Regions from separate parts of the Gordonia marina genome, predicted to be linked through region 1. Evidence: predicted binding sites of a transcription regulator. Region 1 holds the regulator's gene; each other region holds the start of a gene.
The links. Region 1 encodes LexA, which represses DNA repair genes until DNA is damaged. Its sites were predicted from a motif close to CGAACANNTGTTCG; they were not measured.
Positions count from the first base shown of each region.

Region 2: the regulator LexA is predicted to act here: its motif matches at 1,281-1,294, upstream of ACSEEN_RS05730 (SAV_6107 family HEPN domain-containing protein).
Region 3: the regulator LexA is predicted to act here: its motif matches at 2,519-2,532, upstream of ACSEEN_RS18935 (error-prone DNA polymerase).

Region 1 is NZ_JBPSDN010000025.1:19,142-24,534, forward strand. It holds gene hrpA (ATP-dependent RNA helicase HrpA) at 1-12, shown strand, start outside; gene nrdR (transcriptional regulator NrdR) at 43-504, opposite strand; gene ACSEEN_RS15285 (LysM peptidoglycan-binding domain-containing protein) at 546-1,142, opposite strand; gene lexA (transcriptional repressor LexA) at 1,294-1,992, shown strand; gene ACSEEN_RS15295 (hypothetical protein) at 2,061-2,717, opposite strand; gene ACSEEN_RS15300 (phosphoenolpyruvate--protein phosphotransferase) at 2,720-4,423, opposite strand; gene ACSEEN_RS15305 (DeoR/GlpR family DNA-binding transcription regulator) at 4,542-5,309, shown strand; gene ACSEEN_RS15310 (1-phosphofructokinase family hexose kinase) at 5,306-5,393, shown strand, end outside.
Region 2 is NZ_JBPSDN010000007.1:10,200-15,592, forward strand. It holds gene ACSEEN_RS05720 (LppM family (lipo)protein) at 1-495, opposite strand, end outside; gene ACSEEN_RS05725 (GNAT family N-acetyltransferase) at 500-1,180, opposite strand; gene ACSEEN_RS05730 (SAV_6107 family HEPN domain-containing protein) at 1,432-1,911, shown strand; gene ACSEEN_RS05735 (SCO2097 family morphological protein) at 2,052-2,444, shown strand; gene mraZ (division/cell wall cluster transcriptional repressor MraZ) at 2,859-3,296, shown strand; gene rsmH (16S rRNA (cytosine(1402)-N(4))-methyltransferase RsmH) at 3,455-4,477, shown strand; gene ftsL (cell division protein FtsL) at 4,474-5,328, shown strand; gene ACSEEN_RS05755 (peptidoglycan D,D-transpeptidase FtsI family protein) at 5,351-5,393, shown strand, end outside.
Region 3 is NZ_JBPSDN010000042.1:18,729-24,121, reverse strand. It holds gene ACSEEN_RS18935 (error-prone DNA polymerase) at 1-2,507, opposite strand, end outside; gene ACSEEN_RS18930 (hypothetical protein) at 2,615-3,079, shown strand; gene ACSEEN_RS18925 (winged helix-turn-helix domain-containing protein) at 3,076-3,369, shown strand; gene ACSEEN_RS18920 (MmcQ/YjbR family DNA-binding protein) at 3,400-3,816, opposite strand; gene ACSEEN_RS18915 (DUF1295 domain-containing protein) at 3,813-4,646, opposite strand; gene ACSEEN_RS18910 (SDR family oxidoreductase) at 4,821-5,393, shown strand, end outside.

The sequences.
Region 1 (5,393 bases):
ACGTTCACCTGACCGTCGCGCGGAACCCGCGACGGCCGGATGTCAGGCGACGGGCTGCTTGCGGCCCGCGCGGAGATCGTCGATCTCGCGCTGGAAGTCGTCGGCCGACTCGAACGATCGGTACACCGACGCGAACCGCAGGTACGCGACCTCGTCGAGGTCGCGCAGCGGGCCGAGGATGGCCAGGCCGACCTCATTGCTGGGGATCTCGGCGGAACCGGATGCGCGCACCGTGTCCTCCACCGCCGCGGCGAGTTTCGCGAGCGCATCCTCGTCGACCTGGCGGCCCTGGCAGGCGCGGCGGACGCCCTTCATCACCTTCTCGCGGCTGAAGGGCTCGGATACACCGTTGCGCTTGACCACGGCGAGCACCGCCGACTCGACCGTGGTGAACCGGCGGCCGCACGCACCGCACGACCGGCGCCGCCGGATCGCCAGACCGTCGTCGGAGGCGCGCGAATCGACTACTCGGGTGTCGTCGTTCTTGCAGAACGGGCATCGCATGCCCTCAGCGTACCCGCCGCGCATCCCGATCCCACGCGCGTTCAGCGGTATGCGGGAACCACGAGCGCCTGACCCGGGCGCAGCCCGGTGCCGTCCAGCCCGTTCAGGTTCCGCACCGTGGCGATCACCGACTCGGCGGGCAGCTCGGGGGCGATCCGCTCGGCGAGCGACGACAGCGATTCCCCGCTGCGCACGTGCACGACCTGCGTCGCCGCCGGTGTCCCGGTGGCCGCGCTCTGGTAGTCGTGCCCGGCGATGCCCATCACCGCGGCGATCAGCGCCACCGCCAGCCCGGCCAGCACCCCGGCCGCCCACCGCCGACGGCTGCCGGCGGTCCGCCGCGCCGGTGCCGAGGACGGCCGCGCGGTCGTGGCCGGAGTGTTCGAACCGGCGCTCGCCACGCCCGGGACCCGGACACGTTCCCGGCGCTCCGGGATGTTCGATCGAGCGGCGGCGGGCACCGTGCGCAGCACTCCGGTGCGGCTCTGCGGGCTGCGTCCGGTCGGCCGGCACGTCGGTGCGGCCTGCACCGCACGACGGACGCGCGTACCGACGACGATCGGAACATCGCAGGTCATGGTCACAGAGGCGGCCGTTCCGGCGGCTCGGCGGTCACGGTCCTTCAGCAATCCGGTCATCGTTAACTCCCATCGTTCGTATGTTCGATGAACTCTTGTTCGACAGTTAACACCATGGGTCCGACAACCGTCCCGACACGTCGAACAATTGTTTGAGTTCTGTGACCTAGTCGACTAGATTGGGGATCACCGACGAGGAAAGGAACCTCAGATGACCGACGGACCGCAGAACACGTCGAACGTCGACCCGCTGCTGTCGACGGCGACCCTGGAGGCCTCACTGACCCAGCGCCAGCGCGAGGTCCTGGAGTACATCCGCTCGTCCGTCCGGGAGCGCGGCTACCCGCCGAGCATCCGGGAGATCGGCGAGGCCGTGGGACTCACCTCGACGTCGTCGGTCGCCCACCAACTGCGAACCCTGGAGCGGCGCGGGCTACTCAAGCGCGATCCGCACCGGCCGCGCGCGGTGAACGTCCGCGACGACCATCGTCCCCCGCCGCCGGGCGACGCGGCCGGTGACGAGCCGGGTATGCCGTCACCGGCGTTCGTTCCGGTCCTCGGCCGTATCGCCGCCGGTGGTCCGATCCTCGCCGAGCAGGCCGTCGAGGACGTCTTCCCGCTGCCCAAGGAGCTGGTCGGCGAGGGTTCCCTGTTCCTGCTGCGGGTGGTCGGCGAGTCCATGATCGACGCCGCGATCTGCGACGGCGACTGGGTGGTCGTGCGCCAGCAGAACGTGGCCGAGCAGGGCGACATCGTCGCCGCCATGATCGACGGCGAGGCCACCGTGAAGACCTTCAAGCGGGTCGACGGTCACGTCTGGCTGATGCCCCACAACGAGCACTTCGAGCCGATCCCCGGTGACGACGCCGCCATTCTCGGCAAGGTCGTGACCGTGCTGCGGCGCATCTGATCCGGACATCCACACCGCGCCCGGCCGCCGGGGTGGGGATCGCGATCCCCACTCGGGTGGCCGCGGTCCTACAGAGTGATCGACTCCCCCGTTCGGGTCCACCGCTGGTTCTCGCAGAGATTCGACCGCACGACCTTCACGTCCGCACAGCCGGGCAGCGCCGGTAGCGCGGCCTTCATCGTCTCGATCAGCCCCTCCGGCAGGAGCGGGCTCAACGAGATCCGGTTGATCCAGCCTCGCTCGATCGGCATGTGGTGCACCGGCGGCCCGTCACCGCTCCCGAGGTGGACGATGCGGAACTCGTTCTCGTCGCGAAAACCGTGCCGTTTGACGAACGGCAGATCGTCGGCCGTCAGCCGGGAGTCGCCGGCCTCTTCCTCGATCTCGTCCAGGGTGAGGTAGCGGACCGGACCGGACGCGTAGGCCGGGTCGCCTGCGATGCTCGCCAGCAGTTTCGCTTTGCTGATCTCGAGCCGCACGCCGTCCGTGCCGCCCGCGAAGACGCCCCAGTGGTGATAGGTCTCCGTGGACTGGGTGAAGCACGCGACGCTGACGCGAGACGAACCCTTCAGTGCGCAGTAGTGATCCATGAACCCGCTGTCGTTCCGGTCGACCCAGGTGCGCGGGCTGAGCAGTGTGACGCGCTCATTCAGCAGGACGTCGATCGCGTTGGAGAGCGTCGTGTACCGCTTCAGGATCGTCGGCTCGTAGACGACGTCGCTCATCGTCAGCCGAGTACCGCCCGCGCCGCCTCCCGGGCCGAGGCCGTGCTGTCGGCGGCCACCGCGGCCTGCGCGGCCGCGCGGCACTGATCCAGGGTCACCGTGCTCAGCTTGAGCCCCACCGCGGGTGCCGCGGCCGGGGCCGACGACAGCGAGGTGACGCCGAGACCCACCAGCACGCACGCGAGCAGCGGATCGGCGGCGGCCTCGCCGCACACGCCCACCTGCTTGTCCTGCTCGGTACCGGCAGCGCCCACGCGCTCGATCAGCGCGAGGACGGCGGGCTGCCAGGGGTCGGTCAGCGATGCCAGTTCCGGCGACATCCGGTCGGCGGCCATCGTGTACTGGGTCAGGTCGTTGGTGCCGATGGACACGAAGTCGACCTCGGCGAGGATCTGGCCGGCCATCACCGCGGCCGACGGCACCTCGACCATCACACCCGGGATCATCCCGCGCTCGCGCACCAGCGCCGCGAACTCGCGCGCCTCGGCCACCGTGGCGATCATCGGCGCCATCACCCACGGGACCACCGTGGTGCCCTCGGCGGCCGCGGCCAGCGCCTCCAGCTGGTGCGCGCGGATCTCCGGATTCGACAGGATGATCCGGTTGCCGCGCACCCCCATCGCCGGATTCGGCTCGTCCGGGTGCGTCACGAACTTCAGCGGCTTGTCCGAGCCGGCATCGAGCGTCCGGATCACCACCTTGTCGCCGTCGAACGCGTCGATCACCTCGCGGTAGAGCGACGTCTGCTCAGCGACCGAGGGCTCGTCCGGACGGTCCAGGAAGGCCAGTTCGGTGCGGAACAGCCCGACGCCCTCGAGCACTCCGAGGTCGGCGGCCGCCCGGGCCGACACGCCGTCGGCCACGTTGGCCAGGATCAGCACCCGGTGACCGTCTGCGGTCTGTCCGGGACCGCGCCAGGCAGCTGCCGCGGCAGCGGTCTCCTTCGACGACGCGACCGCCGCGGTGACCGCCGCCTCGTCCGGGTCGAGGCCGACCACTCCGCGCTCGCCGTCGACGAAAGCCAGTGCGCCCGTGGGGATCTCGCCGAGATCGGCGATCGCCACGACGCAGGGGATGCCGAGCTGCCGCGCGATGATCGCGGTGTGGCTCGACGGTCCGCCGAGGCGGGTCGCGAGGGCGATCACCCGCTGCGGATCGAGCCCCGCGGTGTCGGCGGGCGCCAGGTCGTCGGCGCACAGGATCGACGGCCGGTCCGGCGTCGGAATGCCCGGTTCGGGCAGGCCGAGGATCTCGGCCACCACGCGGTCACGGATGTCGTTCAGATCGGTCACCCGCTCGGCCATGAGGCCGCCGAGCTTGGTGAACATCGCCGCGATCTGCTCGATCGCCGCGACCGTGGCCGCCGCCGCCGGCGTACCGCCGGCGATGAGTTTGGTCGCCGCGCCGATCCAGGCCCGGTCCTTGGCCAGCGCGGCCGTCGCCGCGAGCACTTCGGCCGAACTGCCGGTGCTCGCCGAGGCCCGCGCCGAGAACCGTTCGGCGACGGTGTTCGCCGCGGTCGTGAACCGTTCCTCTTCGGCGGAGCGCTGGGCTTCGTCGATCACCGCCGTCGCGTCGATGTCGAACTCCGGCGTCTCGGCGGGCCGGATCACCGGACCGTACGCGAGCCCGTGCACCACGGGTGTCCCCCGCACCACCGTCGTCGCCCCGAAATCCTCCGCTGCCATCGCGTCCACCTCATTCATGTGACAGAGATTACAGAAACCGCTTGACGAGTCAACGCATACACAAGTAAACAAAGACATAACCAAACGGGATTGGGAACTCAGCCCCTCTTTCGAGGACTCTACTCAGGACGGCACGGTGTACGCGGAAGAACGCCAGCAGGCCATTGCGAGCGAAGTACGGGCGCGCGGCCGCGTCGCGGTCGCCGAGCTGGCGACCCGGTTCGACGTCACCGGCGAGACGGTGCGCCGCGACCTCGGAGTCCTCGCCGAACAGGGCGTGGTCCTGCGGGTCCACGGCGGAGCGGTGCGGCCGGACGTGATGACCGTCGGCGAGCCCGACCTCGCCCAGCGCGAGCAGTCCCGGCTCGCCGAGAAGACCGCGATCGGGGCCGCCGCGCAGCGTTTCCTCCCGCCGTCCGGCGGTTCGGTGATCTTCGACGCCGGGACCACCACGCTGCGCGCCGCGCTCGCCCTGCCCGCCGACCGCGACCTGTCGGTGGTGACCAACGCCCTGCCGCTCGCCGCCCACCTGTCGACCCTGCCGCGCTGCGACGTGACCTTCGCCGGGGGCCGCGTGCGCGGCAAGACGCAGGCGACCGTCGGCGCCACCACCATCGACTTCTTCCGCGGGCTGCGCGCCTCGCTCGCCTTCATCGGCACCAACGGCCTCAGTGTCGCCCACGGGCTGTCCACGCCCGATCCCGACGAGGCCGCCGCGAAACGGGCGATGATCGCGGCGGCCAATCAGGTGGTGGTCCTGGCCGACTCCTCGAAGTTCAATCGCGAGGATCTGGTGAGCTTCGGCGCGCTCTGCGACGTCGACGCCGTCGTCACCGATGCCGGGATCGACGACACCTTCCTCGCCGACCTGCGAGCCCTCGACATCGAAGTGGTGATCTCATGATCGTGACCGTGACGGCCAACCCCAGCGTCGACCGCACGCTCCAGCTGCCGGGACCGCTTCAGCGCGGCGAGGTGCAGCGGGTCA
Region 2 (5,393 bases), on a different contig from region 1:
CTCGCCGCCGAAGTCGACGGTGATCGAGAGATACGAGGTCTTCGGCGACAGCCCGGCCAGAGCCGCCCCGCCGCGCATCCGGACCACGTCGCCGCTGCGCGTGGCCGTCAGATCGACGGTCGCGCCGGAATCCAGCGCGCCGGAGATGATGTCGCCGAGCTGGGAGAACTGACCCGCGGTGAGATCGGTGAAGGTCATCCGGGAGCCGACCTTCCCGGTGACCGCGTCCGTCTGCGCCGGTTCCGGTGACGTCTGCGTGTCGCCGTCCGCCGGGAACTTGGTCACCGACACCGATCCGGCCATCGAGGCGGGCACGTCGAAGGTGGGGGTGGCTCCGGCGTCCGGGGCGGCCGCGACCACCACGAATCCCGAGTACTGGTCGCCGACGTTCTCCGACTTCGTCAGGCATCCGCTCAGCAGCGGGACCAGCGCGAGCAGGACCACGAGGCCCAGGGCGGGGTGACGGTGACGCGGGAGACGCTGGCGACGGGACACGGTGTCATCGTGCCAGAGTGGGCGGGTTCTCCCCCGCCGCGACGTCGCCGGGCGCGTCCGGCAGCGGCAGCGACCGGCCCAGGAAGGCGAACTGCCGGGGGTCGCCGGCGAAGGTGAAACCGCGCAGCACGTCGTCAAATCCGAGCCGCCGGTACAGCGACCACGCCCGGTTCTCCTCACCCCGTACCTCCGGCGTGGACAGCAGGACCCGGGACTCGGGGCGCCCGGACAGCAGCCGGGTGAGCAGTGCCTGGCCGAGGCCGCGGCCCTGCGCCACCGGGTGGACGTGCAGCTCGGTGAGCTCGAAGTAGTCGGACGCGATCGCCGCCACCTGGTCCGGTGAGCAGCCGTGGCGGGCCAGGCCCGAGCGCAGTTGCCGGTTCCACCACTGGTCCGCGGCGCCGGTGTAGCCGTAGGCGATACCGACCAGGACCTCGCGGTCGGCGGTCCACGGCGCGGTGACCCGCAGCCGGGCGTACGTCGGCCGCAGCAGATCCATCGGCGACGCCGTGGCCAGCGCGGCCACCGCCGTCCAGCCCGGCCGATGCAGATGATCGCGCCACAGTCCGGTGCGGCTCTGCTCGGTGCCGCGCGCGTACCGCATGGCGGTCACATAGGTGTGCACGGCCGGATCGATCCACTGATCGGCATCGGCGGCGGCCAGGGAGACGATCCGAACCGCCATGGGCGGACCCACCTGCCTTTCGCCGTCGTATCCGGGTGCGTTGCCAGTGAGATTAGCGGCACTTGCCGACGGCCCCTAGTGGGGGTTAGTCTTCCGGTATCGAACAAAGTTTCGATGAGCCGAGAGTCGGCGGACCGGTGGGGAAGACACCGGGCCGCCGGCTCTCGCGCATCTCGGCGAAGGCCCGCCGGCCCGGGATTGTCGTAGGCACGTGAGACGTTCTTGTCGACAGAAGGAGGCGAGGGGTTCACATGACCGGAAAGTCGACGACGAGCCGCATGGCGGCGACGGCCGACCCGCGGGTGGTCCTGCGCAGCCGGGACCTGCTCGACCGGGCCGAGGTGCTGTTCGAGGACGCCGCGCGCGTCACCGACGACGGCGCCGAGCGGTTCCGGCAGTTCTATCTGGCCGCCATCCGGGCGGCCGGCGCGGTGCTGGCCGTCTACGAGCCGCCCGGCCCGGTGCGCAGGCGCCGCAACGCCCGCGACGCGTGGAGCCGGATCAAAGCGGCCGCGCCGCAGTACGCCGAACTGGCCGAATACTTCGGCGGCCTGTCCGCCATGCGCGAGAAGGTGGAGGTGGGCCTGGTCCGGCAGGTGGACGACACCCTCTGCGCCCGCGTCGAACGACGCGCCGCCGAGTTCCTCGACGCGGCCGATGCCAGCCTGCTCGCCTACGAGCAGGGGGCGCTGCCCGGCGCCGAACGCCCGGCTCGCCGGATCGGCGCCTGATCCGGTGGGCCGCGGTGGGGGAGGGTGGCGGATCGTCCCAGAGGGAATAGTGGTCGCCGGAGGATTCTGCTCCTATCATGGAGTGAGAAACGGTCGCCGAATTCCGCGGTGCCCGTCGCGACGGAGTAAGGGAGGGCGCGGTGCCGCTTTCAGAGCATGAGCAGCGGATGCTCGATGAGATCGAGAGCGCGCTGTACGCCGAGGACCCGAAGTTCGTCTCGAACGTCAGTAAGCAGCGGGTCGGTCGTCCTTCCGCGCGCCGCCAGTGGCAGGCGGTCCTCCTCCTGCTGCTCGGTCTGGTGCTGCTGGTGGGCGGCATCATGGTGCGCGTCCGGATCGGCGACTTCCCGATCCTGAGCCTGGTCGGATTCTTCGTGATGTTCGGCGGCGGGCTGATCCTGGTGCTCGGTCCGCGTGGCGGTTCGGCGTCCGCGGACGGTTCCGGCAAGTCGTCGAAGAACGGCTCGAAGGGTTCGCTGAGTTCCCGCATGGAAGACCGGTTCAACCGGCGCTTCCACCAGGACGGTCACTGACCGCCTGAGAAGAGTTCCGCAGAAGCGGGGCCGCAGTCTCCACGGAGACCGCGGCCCCGCTTTTTTCGTCGTGCCGCCGGGACCGGTGGCACGCGTTCGTGAGCGCTCCACCACGACCACCCACTTCGCCCCACCCCGATCACCCACTTCGCCCCACTGAGTTCCTTAGATGAGTCCCACCTGCCACTTTTGTGCTGTTCAGCCTCGTTGGCATCCGTTGAGACGCGCCGGACGCCACTGGCCTTTCCTGAGAATCTCCTTCATGTAAGACGCCATGACCTGCGTAAACAATGCTCGGTGGTGTGCGAGTGGGGCGCAGGGGGTGGAAAGTGGTGGAAAGTGGGGTAATGTGGTGGATGTCGATGAGGGGGAACCCGGAATCTCCTCACCGATACCCGGGCAGGAGGTGGCGATGTGGCTGGCTTCATCGGCACCTACTCGCCCAAGCTCGACGACAAAGGGCGGCTCACACTGCCCGCGAAGTTCCGGAACGCCTTGTCAGGAGGGGTCGTGGTCACCAAAGCCCTCGATCACAGCCTGGCGGTGTATCCGGCCGAGGAGTTCGGCGCCATCGCCCAGCGGGCGAACCAGGCGTCGCGCAACGATCCGGAAGCCCGCGCGTACGTCCGGCTGATGATGGCCAACGCCGACGAGCAGAGTCTCGACGGCCAGGGCCGGGTCAACCTGTCGGCGGGGCTTCGCGCATGGGCCGGCCTGCAGAAAGACTGCGTGGTCACCGGGCAGTTCGACCACCTGGAGATCTGGGATGCGGCCGCATGGGACGCCTACCAGGCTGCACACGAGGAGGCCTTCGCGGCCGGCGGCTCCGCCGCGCTGGACGCGATCCTCTAAGACAAGTGAAGAAATGGACCGCTGCGGTGAGGCGAGGCCTCGGCCCGGCCGACCCTGACGTACTTCCCCAACGCCAGGTGCGACTCGGGCGGGGACCCCGCCTCACCGCCGTTCCATTTCTCCACCGTCTTGACCACCACCGAGACAGGGGAGAGGCGATGATCGTATCCGGCGCCCCGGCCGACTCCCCGTCCCCGGGCGAGCACGGCCACGTCCCCGTGATGGCCGACCGCATGGTCGAACTGCTGACCCCGGCGCTCACCCGCGTGCACGACGACGGCACCGGCGCGGTCCTGATCGACGGCACCCTGGGTGCCGGCGGACACACCGAACTCTTCCTCACCCGGCTCCCCGGACTCACCGTCCACGGCATCGACCGGGACGAGAACGCGCTCGAGATCGCCCGCGAACGACTCGCACCGTTCGGTGATCGCGCCGTGTTCCATCACGCCCGATACGACGAGATCGCCGACGTCGCCCGCGATGCGGGTCTGGCGCAGGTCGACGGGATCCTGCTGGACCTGGGCGTCTCGTCCATGCAGCTCGACCAGGCCGACCGCGGCTTCGCCTACGCCATCGACGCGCCGCTCGACATGCGGATGAACCCCGGCGACGAGCTGACCGCCGCCGACATCCTCAACACCTACGACCACGGTGCCCTGGCGCGGGTCCTCAGCGAATACGGCGAGGAGCGGTTCGCCGGGAAGATCGCCTCGGCGGTCCTCCGGGAACGCGAGATCGAGCCGTTCACGACCAGCGGACGGCTGGTGGAACTGCTGTACGCGACGATTCCGGCCGCGACCCGCCGTACCGGCGGGCACCCGGCCAAGCGGACCTTCCAAGCGCTGCGCATCGAGGTCAACCGCGAACTGGACTCGCTGCGGGCCGTCGTCCCGGCGTCGCTCGCGCTGCTCGCGGTCGGTGGCCGGCTGGCCGTGATGAGCTACCAGTCGCTGGAGGACCGGATCGTCAAGCGGGACTTCGCCCAGGCGGTGCGCAACACCACCCCGGCCGGCCTCCCCGTCGACCTGCCCGGCACATCGGCCCAGTTCGCTCTGGTCACCCGGGGCGCCGAACAGGCGGATGAGCAGCAGCGCCGGGACAACCCCCGAAGCGCCCCGGTCCGGGTGCGCGCCATCGAACGAATCGCCCCCGCACCCGAAGAGAGGAATCGGCGGTGACACTTCTCGACGACCGATCGACCACGCGTCCCGGGGCCGCTCGCCGCCGCCGTGAGCGCACCGCCGCGAGCCGCACGCCCCGGACCTCGTCGCCCGGGACCTCCACGTCCCGGGCGACGGCGAGTCCAGCCGCCCGGACCCCGCGGGCGCGCGCCGGTACGGCCGAGACCGTCCCGGCGTCGCCCCGTGTGCGCCGTCCGCGCCGCGCGGAGGCGCCGGCGGCCGGGCCGGGTGCGCGGGGGCCCTCCGGCGTGCTGTCCGGCCTGGCCGACATCCCGTTCATCATTCCGATCGTCCTGCTGGTGGTCGGCGCGCTCGGACTCACGCTGTTCCTGACGACCAGATCCGCGCAGGACTCCTACGCGCTCACCACCGTCCGGAACCAGAATTCGGCGCTGCAGGACCAGCGCGACGGTCTCAAGCGCACCGTCGACGCCGGGGACTCGGCGCCCGAACTGGCCGACAAGGCGCAGAAGCTCGGCATGGTGCCGGCCGCCGACTCCGCCCACCTGGTGGTCGGGCCGGACGGCAAGGCGCGCCTGAAGGGCGAGCTCACCCCTGCCGAGGGGAAGCGCCTCGGTTCGCTGAACCCCGCCCCGGACCCGGTGTCGCAGATCGATCCGGGCAAGGTCGACGACTCCGGTGGCCTCGGTGGGCAGCCGGCCCCGTCGGCGGCACCCTCGGCCTCGCCGTCGACCACGACCCCCGCCCCGGCCGCGACCCCGTCCACCGGTTCGCAGCCGCCGGCCGCCACGACATCGTCGGCCACCGACGATCAGGGCCAGATCCCGGCCCCGAATGTTCTGCCGCGCGGCGCCACGCCGAGCCGCAATAACCCACCGCAACGCTGACCAGGGAGAGGATGGAACGATCATGAGCTCCCCTCACCCCCCGGCCCCGGACACCCGGCGTGACG
Region 3 (5,393 bases), on a different contig from region 1:
GCGCAGAACGCCGCCGGATGGTGCAGCTTGAACCACGCCGAGTAGAAGACCAGCGACGCGAAGCTCTGCGAATGGCTTTCCGGAAAGCCGAAATTGGCGAACGCCGCCATCTTCTCGTAGATCCGGTCGGCCAATTCCCCGGTGATCCCGTTGACGCGTTCCATGCCCTCGTAGAACCGGGCCCGCAGACGCTCCATCTTCTCCGGGGAGCGCTTGGAGCCCATCGCCCGGCGCAACTGGTCGGCCTCGGCGGTGTCGAACCCGGCGACGTCGACCGCCAGCTGCATCAGCTGCTCCTGAAAGAGCGGGATACCCAGGGTGCGATGGAGTGCCCGCTTCATCGACGGGTGCTCGACTTCGGAGTCCTCGTCGCCGTTTCGGCGCCGGATGTACGGGTGCACCGACCCGCCCTGGATGGGGCCGGGCCGGATCAGCGCCACCTCGACCACGAGGTCGTAGAAGTTACGCGGCTTCAATCGCGGCAGGGTGGCCATCTGCGCCCGGGACTCCACCTGGAAGACACCGATCGTGTCGGCGCGGCAGAGCATGTCGTACACGGCCTCCTCGGTTAGGTCGAGTTTCGCCAGATCCACCTCGATCCCCTTGTGTGCCTTGACCAGATCGATCGCGTAGCGCAGCGCGGAGAGCATGCCGAGGCCGAGAAGATCGAACTTCACCAGACCGACCGCAGCACAGTCGTCCTTGTCCCACTGCAGCACACTGCGGCCCTCCATCCGCGCCCACTCGGTGGGGCAGACGTCGGCGATCGGCCGGTCACAGATCACCATCCCGCCCGAATGGATGCCGAGATGTCTTGGCAGGGAGGAGATCTCGGAGGCCATGGCGCGGACGTCGTCGGGTGCGGAATCGGGCACCTTGCTCCACGCGTCCTGCTGACCGGGGTCGTAGCCGAGGGCGCGGGCCATATCGCGCACCGCCGACCGCCCGCGATAGGTGATCACATTGGCCACCTGTGCGCTGTACGCGCGGCCGTGCTTGGCGTAGACGTGCTGGATCACCTCCTCCCGGCGATCGGATTCAATGTCGACGTCGATGTCCGGCGGACCGTCGCGTTCGGGAGCCAGGAACCGCTCGAAGAGCAGCTCGTTGGCCACCGGGTCGACGTTGGTGATGCCGAGCGAATAGCAGACCGCCGAGTTGGCGGCGCTCCCTCTGCCCTGGCAGAGGATGTCGTTGCGCCGGCAGAAATCGACGATGCCGTGGACGATCAGGAAGTACCCGGGGAAGGTCAGCGCCTCGATGATGTTCAGTTCGTGGTCGATCTGCCGGTAGGCGTCGGGGCGCTGCTCGCGGGTGCCGTAGCGGCGGAGGGCACCCCGCTCGGTGAGCTCACGCAGCCAGCTCGCCTCGGTGTGCCCGTCCTGGACGTCGAACAACGGCAGGTTCGGCGCGATCAGTTTCAGCGAGAAGGCGCAGTCGGCCGCCACCTGCGCCGCGGTGTCGATGGCGTCGAGATGGGCGGGCAGCAGGCGCGCCATCTCGTCGCCGCTGCGCAGATGCGCTCCTCCGACACCGGGCAGCCACCCGGCGATGGTGGCGATGTCGGTGCGGGCCCGCACCGCGGCCACCGCCATGGCGAGTCGTCGTCGATCCGGGCCGGGGAAATGCGCCCCGGTGGTGGCGACGGCCGGCAACGCCAGCTCGGCGGCCAGCCCGGCCAGGACGGCGTTGCGCTCGTCGTCGTCACTGCACCCGGAAGCAGTCAGCTCGACCAGCACATTGTCCGGCCCGAAACGATCGGCCAACTCCCCCAACGATTTTCGTGCCGCAGCCACACCGCCGCGAGCCAGTGCCCGGCGCACCGATCCCTTCCGGCAGCCGGTGAGGATCAGCCAGTGCCCGGCGGCCGAGGAAGTGATCAGATCGGCGTCGTACCGCAGCACCCCCTTCCGGTCCCGGGTGCCCTTCGATGAACCGTCCCTGAGCTCCTTCGATGAGCGGTCCCTGAGCTCCGTCGAAGGGTCGCCACCGCGCATGTGCGCGTCGGCGATGGTCCGGGACAGTCGCCGGTAGCCCTCGGCGTCCCGGGCGAGCACCAGCAGATGCTCGCCCGGCGGATCCACCGCGCCCGCCCGTCGACGATTCGGCGACGAGGCCTCCACCGAGAGCTCCGCGCCGAACACCGTCGGCATGCCGTACTCCCGGGCCGCCTCGGCGAAACGCACCACCCCGTAGAAGCCGTCGTGGTCGGTCAGCGCCAGCCCGGTCAGGGCCAATCGCCGCGCCTCGGCGACCATCTCCTCCGGCATCGCGGCCCCGTCGAGAAAGCTGTAGGCGCTGTGCGCGTGCAATTCGGCGTACCGGATCGACGACTCCACCGGTTCCACCTCGTCGGGGAGGAACGTTCCCCGCTTGCGCGACCACGCCGGCGAATCTCCGCCGTCGCCCGGCACGTCCGGTTCGGCGAGTCTCCGTCCATCGGCCGGCCGGCCGGAGAGCACCCGCTCCATCTCCGACCAGCTCGGCGGCCCGTTACTCCATCCCACCGAATCATTTTAGAACGTACGTTCGATAGAGGCCAGCCATTGACTTTCCTCCCAGGAAAGAGAATACTTACTTTCCAAGTAGGAAAGTCAATGAGGAAGTGGTCCAGATGAACGACACCACCCACGAGGGCGCACGATCGGCCCTCGACTCGATCGACAGCGCCCAGCACGCGATGGCCGGTGAGATCGGACTGCCGCGCTGGTACTGGTGGATGATGGCCGCCGGCTGGATCGTCCTGGGCGTTCTCGGCGATCTGACGCCCGGCTGGGTCGCGATCGTCGCGACCGTGCTCTTCGGCGCGGGCAACGCCACCCTGGCCGGACGCCTCTACGACGGCACCCGCGGCACCGCCGGCGTGCGGTTGAACCGGTCCCAGGTCAGCCGCCGGCTCCCCTGGCTGATCATCGGCATCCTGGTGGTGCTGGTGCTGCCGACCATCGGCGTCGCACTCGGACTGGACGCCGACGGCGCCGGGCACCCGGGCCTCCTCGCGTCGGTGTTCGTCGCCGCGATCGTCGGTTTCGGCGGCCCGGAGATCCTCCAGCGCCTGCGCCGGCTGGTCCACGCATGAGCGGATTCGACGAACTCATCCACCCCAGCACGCGGCTGTCGCTGGTGGCGACGCTGGCCGCCGCCGACTGGGCGGAGTTCGCCTTCCTCAAGGAGAAGCTGAACCTCTCCGACTCGGCCCTCTCCAAGCAGCTGACCACGCTGGAGAAGGCCGGGTACGTGGCCACCGAACGCCGGCTCACCGGCCGTCGCCACACCCTCCGCGCACGACTGACCCCGGTCGGCCGGGCCGCGTTCGACGGCCACGTCGCCGCCTTGCGCGCCATCGTCGACGGCGCGGGGGCGTCGTAGGCCGTTACGATGGCGCCGGCCCGCCGGATGTCACAGCAGTCCGTGCTCCGCGAGCCACTGCTCGCCCCGGCGCTTCGACGCCTGGGCGAGCCAGGCGTCGGAGACCAGCTCGGCCAGTTCATCCCGACTGATCTCGTGCAGGCGTGACGCCCGGAGCAGCACCGACGGGTGGCCGTCGAAGTGCGGCGTGGTGAAGTACGGCGAGGTGTCGTCGCGCACCAGCGCGTCCTTCTCCTCCGGCGACCCGACCCAGAAGACGATCACGTCGTCGTACTTCTCCCCGGTCGCCGGATCCCGCGCGTCCGGGCGCGGGGTGCGGAAGAAGACGAAGGACTTGCCGCCGACCTGGTAGACCGCGTTGCCGGACTTGCCGTGGACGACGGTGACGTGCGGCATCGCGGCGGCGAGATCGTGGACGTCGCCGACGGCCGCCGGCCGCGGACTCATCGGTCCGCGGGCTTTCGCGGCGGCAGCGGAACCAGCATCGACACGCGCCGGCGGTAGTCCGCGTAGGCGGGGTACCTACCCGCCGAGATCGACTCGGTGAACCATGTCGAGCCGAGGAACAGCAGCGTGAGCAGTACCGCGCCGATGATCGTCCAGTTCAGCGCCCCGCCCCAGAAGCCGAGGCCGGCGGCCACCCCCGCGACGCCGGCGAAGAAGTAGAAGACCCACCACTGCGCCTGCTCGAAGAAGAAGTTCGGGTGGCGGCTGTAGGCGAACAGCCCGGTCGTCACGAAGCCCGGTTCGAGCGTGCCGCCCGCTCGCCGCTTGGCCTGCTGAAAGTTCCACTGCTGCTGGTCGGCGACCGACTCGCCGCACAGACACAGCAGGAACAGCGCCGCGCACACGACATCGGCCGCGGTGAACCCGGCCGGATGCGCCCACACGAAGTAGGCCGGCAATGTGATCAGTACCAGCAGCGCGTTCTGATAGAACGCGATGAACGTCGCGTTGAAGAGCTGGAACTGCCCGGGCGTCATCGCGCCGCGCAGCACCGCCCACCGGTAGTCCTCCATGCCGGTGTAGCCGCCCTTGCGGGCGAAGTTGAACGTGAGTCGAGCGCCCCACAGGGTCGCCAGCACCGCCATGACGATCAACCGCCCGGAGTCGCGGCCGTCGAGGATCGCCGAGATCGCGAAAATCCACACGTAGACCACCGGCACGACCGACCACAGCCGGTCGACCCACGACGTCTCGTTCGTGACCAGGGACGTCACCCAGCAGAACAGCGCGGCGGCCGCCCCGAGCACGACGACCAGAAGAAGCGGGTCCACCCAGTCATCGTAGAACCGCGATGACGCCCCCGGCATGCAGAACACCGGCCGTCTCCGCGTCGCGAAGGGAAGATCGCCGCCCGTGGCGCTGAGACGGCCGATGTTCTGCGGGGACGCGGCCGACGCGCCACGCCGACGGCACCTCCGGCCGCGCGAATGTGAGAACCTGTTGCAGTGACGCATTACTTCGTGACCGGCGGCAGCGGCTTCATCGGCCGCCGCGTCCTGGCACGGCTCCTCGCCGACGACGACGCGCAGGTGACCGTGCTGATCCGCCGCGGATCACTACCGCGTTTCGCGACCGCCCTGGAGCAGATTCCCGGCGGCGAGCGGGTCGTGACCGCCGTCGGCGACCTCGCCGAGGAGAACCTGGGCCTCGCCCACGACGACCCGCTGTCGCTCGCCGCACCGGACCGGCGTATCGACCACGTCATCCACCTCGGCGCGATCTACGACCTGACCGCCGACGACGACGCCCTGCGCGCGGTGAACGTCGACGGCACCGCGCGGGTGGCCGAGTTCGCGGTCCGCCACGGCGCCATGCTGCATCACGTCTCCACCGTCTCCGTCGGCGGCGACCACGACGGTGACTTCACCGAGAACGACTTCGACCTCGGTCAGGACTTCCCCACCGCCTACCACCGCACCAAGTTCGAGGCCGAACGCGCGGTGCGGGAGACCCCGGACCTGCGCTGGCGGGTCTACCGCCCGACCGGGGTGGTCGGCGACTCCGTCACCGGCGAGATG